2 regions of the Blautia sp. HCP3S3_C4 genome follow, and region 2 is predicted to be linked to the other one. Evidence: riboswitches for the same ligand, from Rfam matches in the RefSeq annotation. Region 2 holds a riboswitch; the other holds the start of a gene.
What was found. Region 2 has a riboswitch for cyclic di-GMP ahead of ACTNC6_RS06220 (PAS domain-containing protein). Riboswitches for the same ligand answer to the same signal wherever they lie in the genome.
Positions count from the first base shown of each region.

Region 1: another riboswitch for cyclic di-GMP. It lies ahead of ACTNC6_RS07610 (extracellular solute-binding protein); the one in region 2 lies ahead of ACTNC6_RS06220 (PAS domain-containing protein).

Region 1 covers NZ_JBQHWF010000006.1:114,625-124,545, forward strand. Annotated here, with positions in the region: gene ACTNC6_RS07565 (hypothetical protein) at 1-102, shown strand, start outside; gene ACTNC6_RS07570 (IS200/IS605 family accessory protein TnpB-related protein) at 273-1,601, opposite strand; gene tnpA (IS200/IS605 family transposase) at 1,632-2,075, opposite strand; gene ACTNC6_RS07580 (esterase) at 2,204-2,701, shown strand; gene ACTNC6_RS07585 (hypothetical protein) at 2,698-2,757, shown strand; gene ACTNC6_RS07590 (AAA family ATPase) at 2,849-4,555, shown strand; gene ACTNC6_RS07595 (acyl-CoA thioesterase) at 4,740-5,138, opposite strand; gene ACTNC6_RS07600 (Lrp/AsnC family transcriptional regulator) at 5,253-5,711, opposite strand; gene ACTNC6_RS07605 (MATE family efflux transporter) at 5,924-7,267, shown strand; cyclic di-GMP riboswitch class I at 7,518-7,611, shown strand; gene ACTNC6_RS07610 (extracellular solute-binding protein) at 7,873-9,723, shown strand; gene ACTNC6_RS07615 (response regulator) at 9,729-9,921, shown strand, end outside.
Region 2 covers NZ_JBQHWF010000005.1:8,781-18,701, forward strand. Annotated here, with positions in the region: gene ACTNC6_RS06210 (alpha/beta fold hydrolase) at 119-931, shown strand; gene ACTNC6_RS06215 (hypothetical protein) at 991-1,323, shown strand; partial or broken gene ACTNC6_RS06220 (PAS domain-containing protein) at 1,354-2,051, opposite strand; cyclic di-GMP riboswitch class I at 2,275-2,365, opposite strand; gene ACTNC6_RS06225 (prolyl-tRNA synthetase associated domain-containing protein) at 2,530-3,081, opposite strand; gene ACTNC6_RS06230 (sodium-dependent transporter) at 3,266-4,651, shown strand; gene ACTNC6_RS06235 (extracellular solute-binding protein) at 4,766-6,247, shown strand; gene ACTNC6_RS06240 (ATP-binding protein) at 6,262-9,921, shown strand, end outside.

The DNA.
Region 1 (9,921 bases), on a different contig from region 2:
TCGGACATTGTTCTGATCCAGCCTGTCGGGAAGCACGAACTTCCATGGATAGAAAACGAGGTAAGGGAAATACATAGATTAACTTCCGCGGATGTGAATTAAAAACTTTATCCTCACACGACTGAAGTCGCGTGCTTCCAGACGCTTTAGGCGTCAGACTAAATATCGGCGGATACGCCTGTAACTTAGGCCAGCGCAGTTATGCGCATTTTTCCATGCCAGATATGGCAGGTTCCCACATTGCAGGTAGTCCGCTGTATATCTGCCTGCATTTATGCTGCCTTTAAGATTTCCATTTGTAAATGAAGTTCTTTCAGATCTGCATAAACACATGAGGTTCTACGCTTTACCGAAGGGACTTTTGCCTCCAGCAAAGACCTTTCCGTTACCGGAAGGGGTTTTAAAAGTTCTCTGATAAAATATCTTGCTCCGATATTATACGATGCCGACAGGTCACAGTTATATCTTTTTCCTGTCTGGAATACACAAAGACTGTGATTTTTCGGGTCACGGGACACACTTCCGGAGCCATCGTATGCAAGCCTGCTCGTATTCCATGCGCAGACTCTGGATACCCGCATTCCTTTTCTGTGTGCCTGATGCTCACAGCGTTTCTGGATATCCCGTTTTCTCCACAGATGCAGTTTCTGTTTTTTCTTTCCGGATATCTTTCCCTGCATTTCCAGATACTCGAATACGATCACATCTGCATGGTTCTCTTCTGTATTTTTTACGATCGCACCTGCAATTTTTCTTCCCAGCTCTATGTTCAGGCGTTTCGTATATGCCCATCTTCCCCGTGACTGCGCAGAGCTGTGTTCCCTCTGGAATCTTCGGATTCGGCCCAGTGTGCGGTACATCCGGTCTTTTTCACTGGGATGATTGATAAATTTTCTCCCCAGGACAGTTCCGTCTGCCCGCATAATGGTACAGACCGCATCGGTATTGATTCCCAAGTCCACACTACAGATGATCTGTTCTTTTACCGATGTCTTCGTAAGTGTCACTTCTTCCGTATAAGAAAAACGCAGGAAATATTTATGGTGCCTTTTCTCCAGTGTCGGGGCTGATGCCTTTTTCCCCGACCAGTTTCTGCGCAGATATTCCATATCTGTGTGATTTAAACGCACACAAAACCATTTCCAGTCATGACCATCATACAGTTTCAGGTATGCTTCGTCTTTTCCTTCTTTTTCCTCTCTGTACATGACATCACGATAAAAAACAGGCATGGCATGATTCTCATACGCCAGTCTGGGTTTCCCTGCTTTTTCTCCTGACTTTTCCCACAGATCCATCCGTGTTTCGTAAGAAGATACACTTCCCAATGCATGCTGGATTGTGGCTCGCCTCAGGTAGGACGGCATCTTCGGAAAGCGAAGATCAAAATCAAAGCGTGCAGGATTCTTTTTTGTAGTATGCACCAGATGCTCTGCAGCATTAAACCGCCTTTTGGCATCCGGTATCTCTGCCAGTTCTTCCCACACCTGCTCATATATTTCTGTCAGGTAACAGACCGCAGACCGGTAGATTTCCAGTGTCTGGCGGACTGGGATATTCTGTTTTCGTAATTCTACGCCATAGCTGGATACGGTCTGCATCTCTTTTCCTCCAACAAATCATTTCTTCTGTCAGGCTTTTTTCTTTTCTTTTTCCTTTTGTCCTTCGATGTAGGCAAGCACCTGGTCTCTGCTCCTGTCACTGACCGTTATGGCACAGTAAGACGGATTCCACAGATGCCCACCCCACAGTTCCTTTTTTAACTCCGGATACGCAAGAAACATCTGGCGTGCAAGATTTCCTTTCATGATCTTGATCATATCTGAAATATAAAACTGAGGTTTACAGTCCACAAGCAGATGGATATGATCCGGCATCACCTCCATTGCCAGGATCTGAAATTTATATTCTTCTGCAAGATTCTGTAACATTTCTTTGCATTCTGTATCGATTCCGTTTTTTAAAACCTTTTTTCTGTATTTTGTACACCAGACAAGATGATACTGCAAGGAATAGACATATCCCCTACCATATGAAAGTTTGTTTTTATCTATATTAAATATATCTTTTTCCATATAAATATTATACCATATGTATTGGTTTATGTAAACATTTGTTCTGTTGTTTAGTAAAAAAATTTGCGCGTCTAACTCATCACTGAAAGTAACGAGAATGCGACGCGCAGTTATTCAAATACATTGCAGTGGAAATTGATGACTGGAACGAGGAGCTTTCGCCGTGGAAGGCACCGGCTGTATTTAAGGATGCCTGTTTTGGTGGAGGCGCAGTTAAAACGCTGGAGAAAATATTGATGCTTTGTTCAGATAAGAAGAAATATTATATTGGCGGTTATTCTTTAGCAGGACTGTTTTCCTTATGGGCAGCATACCAAACAGATGTGTTTACAGGAATTGCTGCGGTATCTCCGTCCGTCTGGTTTCCTGGATTTATTGATTATATGAGGGAACATGAAATTAAGAGCAAAACTGTTTATCTGAGTCTGGGTGACAAAGAGGAAAAGACGAGAAATCCGGTTATGGCACAGGTCGGAAACTGCATCCGGAGCGGGTATGATTGGCTTAAGAAATGCGGCGTAGATTGTACATTGGAATGGAATTCGGGTAATCATTACCGGGAGCCGGATATGAGAACAGCAAAAGCATTTGCCTGGATATTGCATCAGGATATGCGGGCGGAATAACTCCGTTGCTGGATAGAGATGGAAAACCTGTAGTTTCTCCGGTGCTGAACAGGTAAATATAACACCTTGATAATCATTTCTTAAAATGGTACAATCAATACACGCACAACGTAGATTATGCACAATTTCGGAAAGGAGTGTGATTGTATGACGTTGAAATTACCAGTTGGCATAGAAGATTTTCGAGAGATCCGCTGTGCCGGATTCTATTATGTAGATAAAACAAAACTGATCGAACAGCTCCTTGACAACTGGGGAAAGGTAAATCTTTTTACCAGGCCGCGACGTTTCGGAAAAACCTTAAATATGAGCATGCTTCACCGCTTCTTTGAAATTGGTGCTGACCAGTCATTATTTGATGGTCTGAATATCATGCTGAGAGAAGATCTATGTGATAAATATTTCGGACAGTTTCCGGTTATCTTCCTCACCCTAAAGGGTGTAGATGGTCTTTCCTTTGAAAAAGCAACACAAAAACTTATCAATTTGATCGCACGGGAAGCAGAGAGGTTTCGTTTTTTACAAGACAGTGATAGTCTGACAGAAAACGAAAAAGAAAGATACCTTGCCCTGATCCGAATGGACAATGGAAAATATTCTATGGATGAAGACATACTGGAGTCCTCGTTACAGACATTATCTGAGTTATTATTTCGACATTATGGTCAAAAGGTCATTATACTGATAGATGAGTATGATGTTCCCCTCGATAAAGCATACCAGAACGGCTATTACAGAGAAATGGTTTCGCTTATCCGGTCATTATTCGGTGATGCTTTAAAAACTAATGAATTTTTACAGTTTTCAGTTTTGACCGGATGCCTGCGGGTTTCAAAGGAAAGTATATTTACCGGTCTTAACAATTTCAAGATTCTCTCCATTACGGACGTGCGCTTTGATGAACAATTTGGATTCACGGAAGCTGAAGTTGAAAAACTGCTAAAAGATTACCATCTGGAATCACATTTATCGGAAATAAAGGAATGGTATAATGGATATCGCTTTGGAGATGCTGACATCTACTGTCCCTGGGATGTGATCAACCACGTGGATCTGCTTTGTGAAAACCCGGGGGAACTGCCGCAATGTTATTGGATCAACAGCAGTGGTAATGCGCTTGTAAAACGTTTCGTATCCATAGCGAACCGTACAACCCGAGACGAAATCGAACGTTTGCTAGCAGGTGAACCCATCGAAAAGTTTGTTCGTTTGGAATTAACATATGACGAGATAGATAACAGCATTGACAATATCTGGAGCGTACTGTTTACAACCGGATATCTGACTCAGGTGGGAATGACAGAACAAGGAGATTATAAATTGGTTATCCCAAACAAGGAAGTCCGGGAGGTTTTTCGTTTTCAGATACAGGAGTGGTTTAAAGACAACATTGGATGCAATACAGATCGTTTAACAGATTTCTGGAATTCCATGAAAGAAGGGAAAACAAAGGAGATAGAACACTATCTCAACTGGACTCTGAGTAATTCGATCAGTGTCTTCGACACAAAGGCGCAGGAGACAGAAAAAGAAAATTCCTATCACACTCTTTTGGTTGGCTTGTTAACAGGAAATTCTGACTGGGTGGTCCGGTCAAATGTAGAAGCCGGAGAAGGCTTTGTAGATATCCTTGTTGAGCCGGAAGATCCAGATGCCGGTATCGTAATTGAGCTTAAATATTCAAAAGAAGCAGCTGGATTGGAAAAAGCATGTGAAAAAGCGATCAAACAGATCAAAGACAGAAGATACTACGAATATTTGAGAAATGACGGTCGTTCAGATATTACTCTTTACGGCATTGCATTCTATAAAAAGAGATGTAAAGTTATTGTTGAAAAAATGAATGATATATAACATAATATATAGCAAGAATTCTCCTTCCTCTATAGGTAGAAAAATCAAAAGCCAATATGCAGAAAACAGCTGCCGGAGCTTCGGATAATAGAAAAAGAGCATGCTGTGGCATGTCATCATATAGTGAAATAATAAGACAAAGCCGGACGAATGATCGTCCGGCTTTTACTCGAAAAAGTGGCTATTAAACTAATGAAGCTAACGTAGAATAAAATTCTGGAAATTCTTTTTTCAGGCGGACGGGATAGCCGTCTGTATTCAGGAAACAGTGACAGGAGGAAGCCTCACATACCGTCACGCCTTCTGCATTTTTCATTATATATCCTAGCTTCAGCTTTATACCATTAAACGCAAGTGCTGTTACTTCAATACTGATTTCATCAGAAAAGGTAGTAGTTTTTTTGTAAGAGCATTCGACCGATATTACCGGTGAAATTATTCCGTCCTTTTCCAGCTTATCATAGGAAAATCCGGATTTTTCCAAAAAGTCAATTCTGGCCTCTTCCATCCATCGTATATAATTGGAATGATGGGTAATTCCCATTTTGTCTGTTTCGTAGTATTGAACCTTATGTGTGTACATTATTAAAATCCTCCTGATACAAAAGTCCCCACCCACTGCTTATTGCTTTTCGCAATTGAAGCAGGGGACTTACTTGATTTGGTTAAAAAGCGACGGAAAAGAGAATAAAGACTTCTATAGCCGTAATCCCTTAATATCTTTAATGCGTGATAAGATTGTGTTGCAGCTGCAGCTGATAATTCCGGGCAATGTATCAATGACATTATGCAGAAAGTATTCCATTTCATCACCTGATGAAGCAACTGCATGTACATGAAGCTTGTCTCTTCCTGTGACACGGTAAATCTGAGTGACTGTATCATTTTTGTACAATATATCTGTTACCTGCGACAGGTACTCCGGTTTTGTTTCAATTTCAAAGTAGCATGATACAGCCCCACTGATTTTTTGCGGATTAATAATTGTTGTATATTCTTCGATTACGCCTCTTTTCTCCAAAGCCTGGATACGGACTTTTACTGCCACTCTGGAAATACCGGTTTCTTCACCAATATCAGAGTAGGAGATGCGTGCATTTTCTATAAGCAGCCGGATAATTTTCTGATCCATTTCATCTAAACCGTCCAGATACATAAGTTCCCTCCTGTAAAATAATATAAAATAATGTCCGTCTGGTAGCAGATTTTCTTAAATATCATATCATTTATATTACTAAAAGTAAACAGCTGCTTGACTTATTTACTGTAACTGCATATAATTGTTTCGTAACGAAATCTAAAACTTACATTTTGTAAATACGATCGTGATTTCGGATAAAAAGCAGGAATTTATGGAGGAAAAGGAGAATGTCAAAAGATGAATATTTAATCACAGATGCCCCTCTTAAAGCACTGACTGTTTTTGCAATGCCTATGATTCTGGGCAGCTTCTTTCAACAAGTATATAATATGGCTGATTCCATTATTGTTGGTCAGTTTGTGGGGTCCTCGGCACTTGCGGCAGTTGGAGCCTGTGCTGCTTTGACCAATGTATTCATCTGTGTAGCATTGGGTGCAGGTGTAGGAGCAGGTGTACTTGTGAGCCGCTATTTTGGAGCCCAGAATTATAGCAAAATGAAAACAATTGTGTCAACATCGTTGATCAGTTTTCTGATTCTGAGTATACTTCTGGGGGTTTTTGGCTTTGGCTTTTCTCATTTTATGATGAGTTTATTACAAACACCTGCTGACATACTGGATGAAGCAGTACTGTATCTGCGTGTTTATTTTGTTGGATTTCCCTTTCTGTTTATGTACAATATCCTTTCAACGATGTTCAACTCCATCGGCGAATCTAAGATCCCGCTGGGTCTTTTGATATTTTCTTCTGTTTTGAATATTGTTATGGATCTTTGGATGGTGGCAGGTTTAGGGCTGGGTGTGTTCGGTGCCGCACTTGCAACTCTCATTGCGCAGGGGATTTCCGCAGTGTTTTCCCTTTTGATTTTCTTTAACCGGATGCGTCGATATAAAAGCCGATTTCACTGGTTTGACAGGCAGGAGTTACATTCCATGCTTCGTATTGCAGTACCATCGGTTCTTCAGCAATCCACAGTGTCAATTGGTATGATGATCGTACAGGCAGTTGTAAATCCCTTCGGTACACAGGCGCTGGCAGGTTATGCGGCAACCATGAGAGTAGAGAATGTTTTTTCACTGATATTTGTATCCATTGGTAATGCGGTTTCGCCCTATGTATCCCAGAATCTTGGGGCAAAGAAAATAGAACGTATCAAAAAAGGATATCGCGCTGCACTGGTGTTGGATCTGTGTTTCGCAGTCCTTGCTTTCATAGTCATTGAAACACTGCACACTCCAATTTCTTCCTTATTCCTGGGAAAAGATGGAACTGCTCTGGCATATCAGGTATCCGGGGATTATATGAAATGGCTGGGTTATTTCTTTATTTTTATGGGTATTAAGATGGCAACAGATGGAGTCCTTCGTGGACTTGGAATCATGCGGCCATTTCTTATTGCCAATATGGTAAACCTTTCAATCCGTCTATCAGTGGCTTTGATCTTTGCACCGCGTTATGGAATTGCATTTGTCTGGCTTGCTGTACCGGCCGGCTGGCTTGCGAATTTTCTGATCTCCTATGGTGCACTTAGAAAATCATGGCCGGTTGATGAAGGAGTTTCATTCCGGTAAATTTCTCTTAAGTTTTGATGGGAAGCTGGATTTGTATGTTAAGAGGTATATTTTCGTTACTGTTCACTGGCAATATCCCGCGAGGTGTTTTTTGTGAGCGAAGGTCACAGAAAACCCGAGACATACTGCGCGAATTTATGCGATTAGCATAAATTCTGTGCATCGCGAAGCGTGTTGCTGTGAACAGTAACATATTTTCTTATAGACATGATATAGTATGAGTGCTATAATAAAAAAAGATTTTTTATGGCATATTTATTAGCAAGCCGGTTGAAAAGCCGGGACGCAAAGCCAGAAGGAGCTAAAGTCAGACTGAAATCTGGCCATGCCAGCCGGTTGCATCATGCCTCAGTAATAATAAAAGGTAAAATGTTAAATGGGCATTATGGAAAAAGTTCCTGTAAAAATTTTTTACATGGAATTTTTTTTTGCTTCAAGCGGATATTTGAAATCTCCGCAGGGGACTTACCTGATTCGGTTAAATTTGAGGGACAATAGAAAAGAACAGCAGGAATGGATGAACATATTGCCAAGCCTGTTGATGGGAAATTATTAGTAAAAGTGATCAATGAGTTAGTAAAACGCAATCAGAGGGAGAAGTGATAATGAAAAAGAAAAAATGGAACAAGTTAGTTTCTGTACTTTTGGTGATGGTGACAGTCATGTCACTTCTGTCTGGCTGCGGCAGGAAAAGTACGGAAAAAGAAGACGCGGAAACTATCACAGTGTATCTATGGACCACAAATCTGTATGAAAAATACGCATCATACATCCAGGAACAGCTTCCGGATATCAACATTGAATTTGTAGTAGGCAATAATGATCTGGATTTCTATCGTTTTCTGAACGAAAACGGTGGATTGCCGGATATTATAACTTGCTGCCGGTTTTCCCTCCATGATGCAAGCCCCCTGAAGGACAGTCTGATGGATCTTTCCACAACCAATGCTGCAGGTGCTGTCTATGATACCTACCTTAACAATTTCAAAAATCAGGATGGCAGTGTAAACTGGCTTCCTGTGTGTGCAGATGCCCATGGCTTTGTAGTGAACAAAGATCTTTTTGAAAAGTATGATATTCCTCTTCCAACGGATTATGAAAGCTTCGTTTCTGCCTGCCAGGCATTTGATGAGGTGGGTATCCGTGGGTTTACTGCAGACTATTACTATGATTATACCTGTATGGAAACACTGCAGGGTCTGTCTGCATCAGAGCTGTCTTCTGTGGATGGACGTAAGTGGCGTACTATCTACAGTGACCCGGACAATACAAAGAGAGAAGGTCTGGACAGTACCGTCTGGCCGGAGGCTTTTGAACGTATGGAGCAGTTTATTCAGGATACAGGGCTGAGCCGGGATGATCTGGATATGAATTATGATGATGTGGTTGAGATGTACCAAAGTGGCAAGCTTGCCATGTATTTCGGCAGTTCTTTCGGTGTAAAAATGTTCCAGGATCAGGGCATTAACACAACATTCCTGCCATTCTTTCAGCAGAACGGCGAAAAGTGGCTGATGACTACACCATATTTCCAGATAGCTTTAAACCGTGACCTGACAAAGGATGAAACACGCCGGCAGAAAGCAATGAAGGTACTGAACACAATGCTTTCAGAGGATGCGCAGAACCGGATTATTTATGATGGGCAGGATCTGTTAAGCTACAGCCAGGATGTGGATTTCCAGCTTACGGAATATCTGAAGGATGTGAAACCTGTGATTGAAGAAAACCATATGTATATCCGTATTGCGTCAAATGACTTTTTCTCCGTTTCCAGAGATGTGGTGTCCAAGATGATCTCAGGAGAATATAATGCAGAGCAGGCTTATCAGTCATTTAATTCCCAGCTTCTTGAAGAAAAATCCACTTCTGAGGATATTGTGCTGGATTCAAAGAAAACTTATTCCAATCGTTTCCATACCAGCGGAGGCAATGAAGCCTATTCTGTTATGGCAAACACTTTGCGCGGTATTTATGGGACGGATGTGCTGATTGCAACAGGAAACAGCTTTACGGGAAATGTACTGAAGGCCGGTTATACAGAAAAAATGGCGGGCAACATGATCATGCCAAACGAGCTTTCCGCTTACAGCAGCGAAATAAGTGGGGCAGAACTGAAGGAAATGGTCAGAAACTTCGTAGAAGGCTACCAGGGAGGCTTTATCCCCTTTAACCGCGGCTCTCTGCCTGTGTTCAGTGGTATTTCTGTAGAAATCAAGGAAACGGATAATGGTTATACATTGAGTAAAGTTTCAAAGAATGGAAAACAGATTCAGGACAAGGATACTTTTACTGTGACCTGTCTTGCAGCACCACAATATATGGAAGCTTATCCGGCAGAGGAAAATATTGTATTTGATGGAGGGGATACCTCTGTGGAAGATACCTGGACAACATATGTTTCAGATGGTAATGCCATTCTTGCAGAGCCTGAAGACTACATTACTCTGAGGTGAGAAGAATGGATGTTAAGAATCATAATACAAACAGAAAGAAACGGGTTGCGAGAAAACGATGGAATACGGCAATTTTTATTGCCCTATTCGTTGGAATCCTTTTGACTGTTTTCCGATATTTGGGGTTTGTATCGAAGACTGTTTATGAGGAAAGTGTTTCTCACCTGACAGAAATTTTTCATCTGTCTGATAATATGC
Region 2 (9,921 bases):
ACGGGTTTGACCTTTTATATTGCAGAAATATGACATAAAATGGATATGCGAATCTGCCGATATAAGGTATAATAGGTGTGTTGAGTTTAACAAATCGTAAGTTTTGGAGAGAAAATTAATGGAAGAAAAAACATATCAGACTCCTTGCGGAACAATCCACTATTGGACAAACGTTTCACACCCGGATGAAATTACCCTTGTTTTTCTGCCCGGATTGACTGCCGATCATAGATTGTTTGATAAGCAGATTCAACATTTCAAGGAGAAGTATAATGTTGTGGTATGGGATGCACCGGCACACGCCGCTTCATGGCCGTTTCGGTTTGATTTCGATTTGTTCGATAAGGCAAAATGGATGAACGATATTTTAAATCAAGATAAAATTGCCAAACCGGTCATTGTTGGGCAGTCTATGGGCGGATATGTTGGGCAGGCTTATGCACAGCTCTATCCAAACCGATTAACAGGTTTTGTCTCCATTGACTCTGCACCGTTGCAACGAAACTATGTGACTGCGGTTGAACTCTGGCTTCTGAAGCGAATGGAACCAGTATATGCTCATTATCCGTGGAAATTGCTTTTGAAATTGGGGACGGAAGGAGTTGCCACGTCTGATTATGGCAGAAATCTAATGCGTGAAATGATGCTGGTCTATGATGGTGACCAAAAGCGTTATGCGCAAATTGCTGGGCATGGTTTTCGTATTTTGGCAGAGGCAATGGAAAAGAATCTGCCATATGAACTGAAGTGCCCATCTCTGTTAATATGTGGAACTCAAGACCATGCCGGTTCATGTATAAGGTATAACAAAGCATGGCACCAAAAGAGCAAAATTCCTTTGGAGTGGATTGAAGGAGCTGGACATAATTCTAATACAGATAAACCGGAATTGATAAACAGTTTAATAGAAGAATTTGCCGCAGGTATTTAATAACAGACAACTCCCAGATTATGTAATCGCAAAATCGGGAGTTGCGGAGGTGATGGTATATGGCAAAACATGAGTTTGGAATTATGATGAATACTCCTCGGCAGAGCGAGCGATATGACGAATATGAACCGTGGAAATACGAATGCATTTCTGTTGATGATAAAGATTTAGAAGGTGTTGTTGAAAGACTTTCATCCATTGACTTTTATTGGCATACACTTTCTGTTAAAGGCAAAGGGCTTGCATATTGTGGTGTTACACTTGTTCCGCCCTGTTCATTAAAGGCGTTTATTGATAGCATTGCTGATATTCCTGAATTGTGCGAATTAAAGAAACTGTTTAAAAAGGCATTGGACAAAAATAAACAGGATATCTGTTCACTCTGTTCCTAGTAATATACTTTGTGATCACATGAAAATCAGTTACAGCCAGCTTTCCAGAACATCATTCAGCTTATTCATATCCAGCGGTTTTGCGATATGTCCATTCATGCCTGTATTTTTGGCCAGTTGTACATCTTCTGCAAAAGCATTGGCAGTCATGGCAACAATCGGCAGTTTTCCCTGTTCACCCGGAAGGCTCCTGATTGCTGCGGTTGCCTCATAACCATTCATGACAGGCATTTGGATATCCATAAAAACAAGATCATACAAGTCTTTCGGAGAAGCTTCTACTTTTTCAACTGCAATTTTTCTATTTTCTGCCGTTTCCACTTCTGCCGATGCCCGAAACCACTGGTATTGATTATCCTTCATTCTCATACGATACTCTACTTGGTATTTTATCTGGTTCGTCTTATCCTTAATTGCCGCCTGAAGCTGCACCATTACTCTTTCTTTATCCTGTGGATGCAGAAGATCTGACCAGGATTCCAGTTTATTCGGAAAGTCCAGAGTGTCATGATAGCCAAGCATTTTTCGGAATTCATGACTCCAGTTTGCATTCACAATCTCACTGTTTTCGTCACAGACAAAATAGACAGGTTTTGGTCATAAGATCCTGTCATTATACCTACCCCGCCATTATTTTCCAGTGTTTTCTGTACGGCCTGTGACATGGCCTGTGTCTGCCCCGTTACAGTCTCACCTAAAGAATATATTTTGTCTTCATAATTTTTCATTTTATAAAAATCCTCTCTCCGTCTTATGCCTTCTTTTATCTGTATACAGAAAACTTGTCCCTGATAGTTTTGCTACCCATTTTTGCATACAAAAAGGACACCTGCCAAAATCTGCCAGTGTCCCTACTATATTTCTTTAAAATCACACATCTATATAGTATAAAAGGTATCGGAATCTCTTCTGTTCAAACATCTTTTCCATATATTATGATGATATGGAAACAGTGGCAACCGGCTGACATGGTCAAACTTTCTGACTTTAGTCCCTTCTGGCTTTGCGTCCCTGCCTTTCAACAGATTTGCCTTTAAAATAATTTTCATTTTTTCCAAAAATAAAATACCATGTGGTTGTTCTTACGTCAATAACATTTTGATGGAAAAAATATATATATTTTAACCGAATCAAGTCATCTTTCATACCGCCTATGATAAAATCCATGGCTGAGGGCTTTCTTGTGTCTTTGGTTATCTGCTTCCCTTATTCCGGAACCGGCAGAGTTACTGTGACAGGTTCATGTTCCAGTGCAGGGATGATTTTCTGCATCAGATCTTCGGTTGTAAATTTGAGACTTGAAGTGTTAATGCAGGGGTGACAGCCGAAGTAAGGTTCCTTCATGACATCTTCATCAATAAGAAGCTGCACCTTTTTCTCGGAATCATTCATCAGTCCCAGGACACTGACGGATCCGGGGGTGATATCAAGATATTTCTCCATATATTCCGGTTTGGCAAAAGATAATCTGGCAGAGTGGATCTGTGCAGAGAGATCCTTGGTCTTAAATGGTTTATCACCGGGCATCAGAAGAAGATAGAAATCCGTCTCCTGGCGATTGCACAGAAACAGATTTTTGCAGATCGTGGTGTTGTCACCAAGGGCACGATCAATCTCTTCACAGGCTTCCATAGTCATAGCAGCTTCATGGTCAATACGCTGATATTGAATGCCAAGCTTATCTAAAAAATCATAGACGCGGATTTCTTTGTCCAGACGGCCATCTGTATTTTCAGGTCTTCCCTTTTGTAATTCCATTTCGTGATACTCCTTTACGTTTTCATTGATGAAAGTGTAATCCTTTTGTATGGGTATTGTCAACAGAGGGATATATAGGTAATAGTCTTTGACATTCCTGCTCCCTTTTGATACTATATGAGTAGAAAAAATTCAGACCTCCCCGGGAGAAATCCGGAGGGAGGCCTTTCTAACGAGGTGTAAGATGAAAAACGAAAAAAATTCTACGCATAGCCATCAAAGGGGGAGCTTTTCCGGCAGGATCGGTTATGTACTGGCAGTTGCCGGTTCAGCAGTAGGACTGGGGAATATCTGGAGATTTCCCTACCTTGCAGCGAAATATGGCGGTGGGATCTTCCTGCTGATCTATATTCTTCTGACAGCATCCTTTGGTTATGTGCTGATCATGTCAGAGACAGCTCTGGGACGAATGACCAGAAAGAGTCCGGTAGGTGCTTTTGCACATTTTGGGAAAAAGAAAGTCTTTAAGGTGAGCGGATGGCTGAATGCAGTGATCCCCATGCTGATCGTTCCCTATTACAGTACCATCGGAGGCTGGGTAGTTAAATATCTGGTGGAATATTTCAAAGGAAATGTACAGAAAGTATCTGAGGACGGATACTTTGGAAGCTTTATTGCAGATTCCTGGCAGGCAGAGCTGTGGTTTATTGTTTTTGCTGTGTTTGTCTTTGCCATTATTCTGGGCGGTGTACAAAATGGAATAGAGAGAATGTCAAGGATCATGATGCCGGTTCTGGTAATCCTGGCAGTTGTAGTTACCATTTATTCTGTCACACGTCCGGGTGCACTGGAGGGTGTGAAATATTTCCTTATCCCCAATGTGAAAAACTTCTCCTGGATGACGGTAGTGGCAGCTATGGGACAGATGTTCTATTCCCTGTCCATTGCAATGGGAATCTTATATACCTATGGTTCCTATGTTCCAAAGGATATGGATATTGAGAGATCTACTACACAGGTTGAGATTTTTGATACAGGTATTGCCATGCTTGCCGGCCTGATGATTATTCCGGCAGTGTTCGCTTTTTCAGGCGGGAACCCTGAGACTCTTCAGGCAGGACCGTCCCTGATGTTTATTACCCTGCCCAAGGTATTTGCAAGTATGGGTCTGGGTACTGTGACAGGAATTGTATTCTTTGTACTGGTACTGCTTGCGGCACTGACCAGTGCAGTTTCTCTGATGGAGACCAGTGTTTCCACAATCATGGATGAGCTTCACTGGGGACGTAAAGGAAGCTGCGCATTGATGGCAGTGGTTATGATCGTTCTTGGAACTGCTTCTTCTATGGGATATGGACTTCTGGATTTCATCCGTATCTTTGGAATGAATTTCCTGGACTTCTTTGATTTTACCACAAACTCTGTTATGATGCCTCTGGCAGCACTTGCAACCTGTATTCTGGTATTGAAGGTAGTTGGAATTGACAGAATCACAAAGGAGATTGAGCAGTCCTCTCCCTTCCGCAGAAAGAAGCTGTACAAAGTATTCCTGAAATACTTTGCTCCTGCCTGTCTGATCATTATCCTGCTTAGCTCTATTGCCAATGTACTGGGAATTATAAGCATGTAAAATGAGAAATGCTCCGTTGCTTCGGCCACGGGGCATTTTTATGTCTTGGTATTTACACCAATGACAGAAAAGGATAAAATAACAACAGGAAAATATAATAGGAGAACATACAAGATGAAAAAGAAACTTCTGGTCAGTATGCTGGTCGCAGCCATAGCAGCTTCTGCGCTGACGGGCTGTGGAATTACTGACAGCAATCATACAGAAAAGAATTCTGCAAAAACAGTAAAGCTGGATCCTGAGAATCCTGTTTCCCTGACTGTATGGCATTATTACAATGGCCTGCAGCAGACAGCCTTTGATAACCTGGTAGATGAGTTTAATAATACGATAGGCAAGGATGAAGGAATTTCTGTAAAAAGCTACAGCCAGGGATCTGTGGCTGATCTGGAGAAAGCCATCACAGATGCAGCAGATGGACTGGTAGGTGCGGATGAGATGCCCGACATCTTTTCCTCCTATGCAGATGTGGCTTATACCATTGAGAAAAAAATCGGTCTGGCAGATCTGTCTCAGTATTTTACGGAGGAGGAGCTGTCAGAATATGTGGATTCCTATATCCAGGAGGGATATTTTGAGGGGAACAAAGCCCTGTATCTCTTTCCTGTAGCAAAATCAACAGAGATCATGATGATCAACAAGACAGACTGGGAACCCTTTGCCAGTGCTACAGGGGTTACTCTGGATCAGCTTTCTACCCTGGAGGGAGTAAGAGAGGTAGCTGAGAAATATTATGACTGGACAGATGCTATGACGCCGGATGTGGCTGATGACGGCAAGGCTTTCTATGGCAGAGATGCCATGGCAAATTATTTTATCATTGGGATGAAGCAGTTGGGAAAAGATTTGTTCCAGGTGAAGGACGGCAAGGTTACTGTGGATACAGACAAGGAGAGCATCCGCCGGCTGTGGGACGATTATTATGTACCCTATGTTATGGGATATTTCGCAGCCTTTGGTAAATTCCGCTCCGATGATGTGAAGACAGGAGATATCCTGGCTTACACAGGTTCTACGGCATCTGCCATGTACTTCCCGGATAAGGTAGAGGATGATGAGGAAAGCTATACGATTGATTATATTGTCCGGAATGCACCGCTCCTTAAGGGTGGCAAAGACTACAAGGTACAGCAGGGCGCAGGTATGGCTATGTCCAAATCTGACGAGAAACATGAATATGCATCCAGTGTATTCCTGAAATGGTTTACTCAGAAGGAGCAGAATCTGAGATTTGTGTGTGAATCGGCTTATCTGCCTGTGCGGAAGGATGCAAATACCATCAAGGCCCTGGATCGGGTGGTCAAAGAGAATTCCATTGACATCAGCCAGAAGGCTTATGATTGTCTGAAGGATACGATGGACACCTTTGACAAGACACAATTTTATACTTCGGCATGTTTTGAAAAAAGCTATGATGCCCGTCAGATCCTGGAGTATAATCTGTCTGATAAAGCCACAGCAGATAAAACAGCCATCGATGAAAAAGTGGCTTCCGGTATTTCCAGGAAGGAGGCAGCTGCTGAGTATCTCACAGATCAGGCCTTTGACCAGTGGTATGAGGAATTTTGCAAAGCATTAAGTGCAAGTGTTGAATAAAAAAGGAGATTAAGATGAAAAAGATCCAAAAGCAGAAAAAGCCTTTGCTGAGAATCTTTTTGATTCCTCTTTGTGGAATTGTATTGCTTCAGGGAAGCTTATTGTTCACCATGCTTGTGTGCAGCGGGGCAAAATCAAAGATGGAGAAAAATATACTGGAGGCAGATTCCAATATTCTCCGGAACAGACAGCTGATGCTTCAGACTGCAATGGCAGACCAGTGGTCCTCTGTGCGGGAGGAACGCCAGGATCTGACAAACAGCCTGGGTAATTTCCTGGAAGAGCAGGAGCTGGATATTGCAGAATTCAGGGAGAGTAAAAGTCTTCAGGAGGCCTATCTGCAGCGAATTTTTCCCAATATGATCAGAGCGGTGCAGAGAAATACAGCCTCCGGATTATTTCTGGTTCTGACCAATGGGGATCCGGTGGAAGAAGCCTCAGATTATAACGGATTCTTTATAAGGGATTCTGATCCTCAGAGAAAAACTGCTACCAATACAGACTTGCTGTTGGAGAGAGGAAACAAGAATCTGGCCCGCAAGGCATCCATTTCCCTGGATTATGCCTGGTCTACTCGATTTAGCCTGGCAGGAGAGGGAAAGCGGGCAGCAGATGAGTTCTTTTACCAGCCCTATAAAGGGGCTCTCGCCCATCCTTATACAGATATGGTGAATCTGGGATACTGGTCAGAGCCTTTTATCCTGGAAGAGAATCCCATGGACAACCATGAGATGATAACCTATTCTCTGCCCCTGGTTTATGGAAATGAGGTATATGGAATCCTGGGAGTTGAGGTATCTCTCAATTTGCTGGAAGAATATATGGATGTGAGGGAGCTGGATGAGAATCTGAATGCAGGATATATACTGTCCTATAAACAAGGAGAGAAAGAGTATATCTGCGTGACCGGACAGGGAAGCCTGCATGAAGCAGTGCACAGACAGGGAGGAACCTTTACACTTTTACCGCAAAAGGAAACAGATCTGTATGTGGTAAAGGATGTGCTCAGAGGAAAGCAGAAAATCTATGCACTGATCAGTCCCATGAGTCTGTACAGCAATAATGTCCCCTATGACAATACAGAATGGGAGCTGTGTGCTCTGGTAACAGAGAAGTCAATATTCGGAATGGGAGAAGGGCTGTACAGAGGTATTTTAAATGTTCTGCTTGTCTGTGCTGTCATTGGGATTTGTGTGGTTATCTTTGTGGTAGGGCGTGTAATGAAACCGGTTCATTCCCTTATGAACAGTGTGAGAAAGGGACCAGAGGGAATCCGGAGCTTTCCACCCTCTAAGATTCTGGAGATAGATGAACTTCATGATGTTTTGGAGAGTGCCACAGAGGCTCAGAAAAAGACAGAGGATCAGCTGAGAGAGGAAAAGGAACGTTACCGGATTGCTGTGGAGAGCTCTGAGGATATCTTTTTTACCTACCGGATCCGGGAGGGTAAGATTGAAATTATGAACAGCGAAAGAAGGGATGGCATCTGGAGCCGCAGCCAGCAGCTGGAAATCCTTACAGGCATTTATGTTCATCCTCTGGACCTGAGAAGGATCACAGACTGCTTTGCGTATGCTGTGGATACCATAGATGAAGATTTCAGACTGAAACAGAATGAAGAAGGAGATTATCAGTGGTTTAACCTGTCGGCAAAGGTGGTTTCTGATGAAACAGATGCCAGAGCCATGATCACAGGATATCTGCACAATATCAATCAGCAGAAGGAACAGGAGCTGGAGGAGATCCGCAGGAAAAAAATGGATCCGGTCACTTCCTTTTATAATATGAAAGAAGGGCTGCAGGTGATCCAGGATATGCGCAGCACCCAGCAGGAGGGAACCCTTTTTGCTCTTCATATATATCCTTTCCGACAGATCAATAAGCAGTATGGACTGATTGTTGGAGATCTGCTTCTGAAACAGCTGGCAAAGATTCTGAGAAAAACCTGTGAAGCCATGAAAGACCAGCCGGTTCTGGTGCGTGTAAGCGCAGGGACAGTAGGGGGCTGGCTGTCACAGCTGGATGAGAAAACTGTTCAGATTATGATCCGTCAGGTGGAGCAGGAATTCAGTCAGCTGATCCATAGGGATGTTTTGAAACCTGCGTTAATCAGTGAAATGGTACAGGCCGACAGGGTGACTGAGACTGAAAAACTGGCAGAGCAGCTGGAAAACAGGCTGAAGCAGAACAAAGTCCTCTCAGATGACTGGGACTTTGGTAAAATTATTTCTGTAGCTTACACGGAGCAGATGAGTCTGATGTCCATTACCCTGAACCTTTTTGACAGAGGAGCAGATTATAGTGTTCCACTGGATCTGTTTGCAGAAGAGTTGAACTCCAGATATTCGCTGGATAATCTGGTGATCACTGCTTATGACAGGGAAAATATGGTAAATACACTGGAGTATCAATGGCGGAAGAAACCGGAGGTCGACCACATTGAGTCCGGTGAGTATTCAGAGGGAAATCGGAAATCTGAAAAAATGGCTCAGTGTACAGAGGCAGATTTCAGAAGATTTACAAAGGCCCATGCAGGCAGGGATATCTGGCCTGTAAGCAGTGAGATCACAGAGAATCCAATGTTTGCTTCCTTCCTTGACCCGGGTAAGGGAATAGGGGCAGATATGACGGACAACGGACAGTATTCCGGAACCATATTTTTCATGGGAGAAAATGAGGAAGTCCTGAAATCGGATAATGATTATAAGGAAATCCGTGAGATCGTGACGATTATCCAGAACAGAATCAATCAGGAGAAGCACGACCTGTCTGCACAGGCAAAATCGGATTTCCTGGCCCGGATGTCTCATGAGATTCGTACACCGATGAATGGGATTATGGGTATGACAGCCATTGCCCTGAAGGAGGATCAGACAGAGGAGCGAAGAGTGGAATGTCTGGAAAAGATCAGAAACTCTTCCCAGTATCTGCTGTCTCTGGTAAATGATATTCTGGATATGTCCAAGATTGAAAGCGGTAAAATGCAGCTTCAGCCGTCCAAAGTGAATATGAAAAAGAAGCTTATGGGTATTCATGATCTGGTTGAATCCAGGTTCAGGGAAAAACAGCAGGAATATACAGAGTACATTGCCCTGAAGAATTCCTGGTTCCTGGCAGATGAGCTTCGTCTTTGTCAGGTGCTGGTCAATCTGCTGGGAAATGCTTCCAAGTATACGCCTGAGGGCGGAAATATCCGCTTTGAGGCAGTGGAGACTTGCATAGACGGCAATGCTTCAGAGATTTATTTTGCAGTGAAGGATGACGGAATCGGTGTAAGGAAAGAGGATCAGCAGAGGATTTTCCAGAACTTCGAGCAGGTAAGACAAAAGGACAGTGCTTACCGTCAGGGAACCGGGCTGGGACTGGCGATCAGCAACCGTCTTATTCATATGATGGGCAGCAATATCATGCTGGAGAGTGAACCGGGACGGGGAAGTATCTTCAGCTTCACACTAAGGCTACCCCTGACAGAGTCGCCGAAAGAGCAGAAGCAGGAGGAATCAGAAAATACTGCTGTAGAGCTGAAGGGCAGGCGGATCCTGACTGTGGAGGACAATGAGCTGAATATGGAGATTATTTCTGCAGTATTGGAGGATTATGGAATTGTTGTAGATCCTGCAGAAAACGGAAAGATCGCGCTGGATAAGATGGCAACTTCGCCGGTGGATTATTAT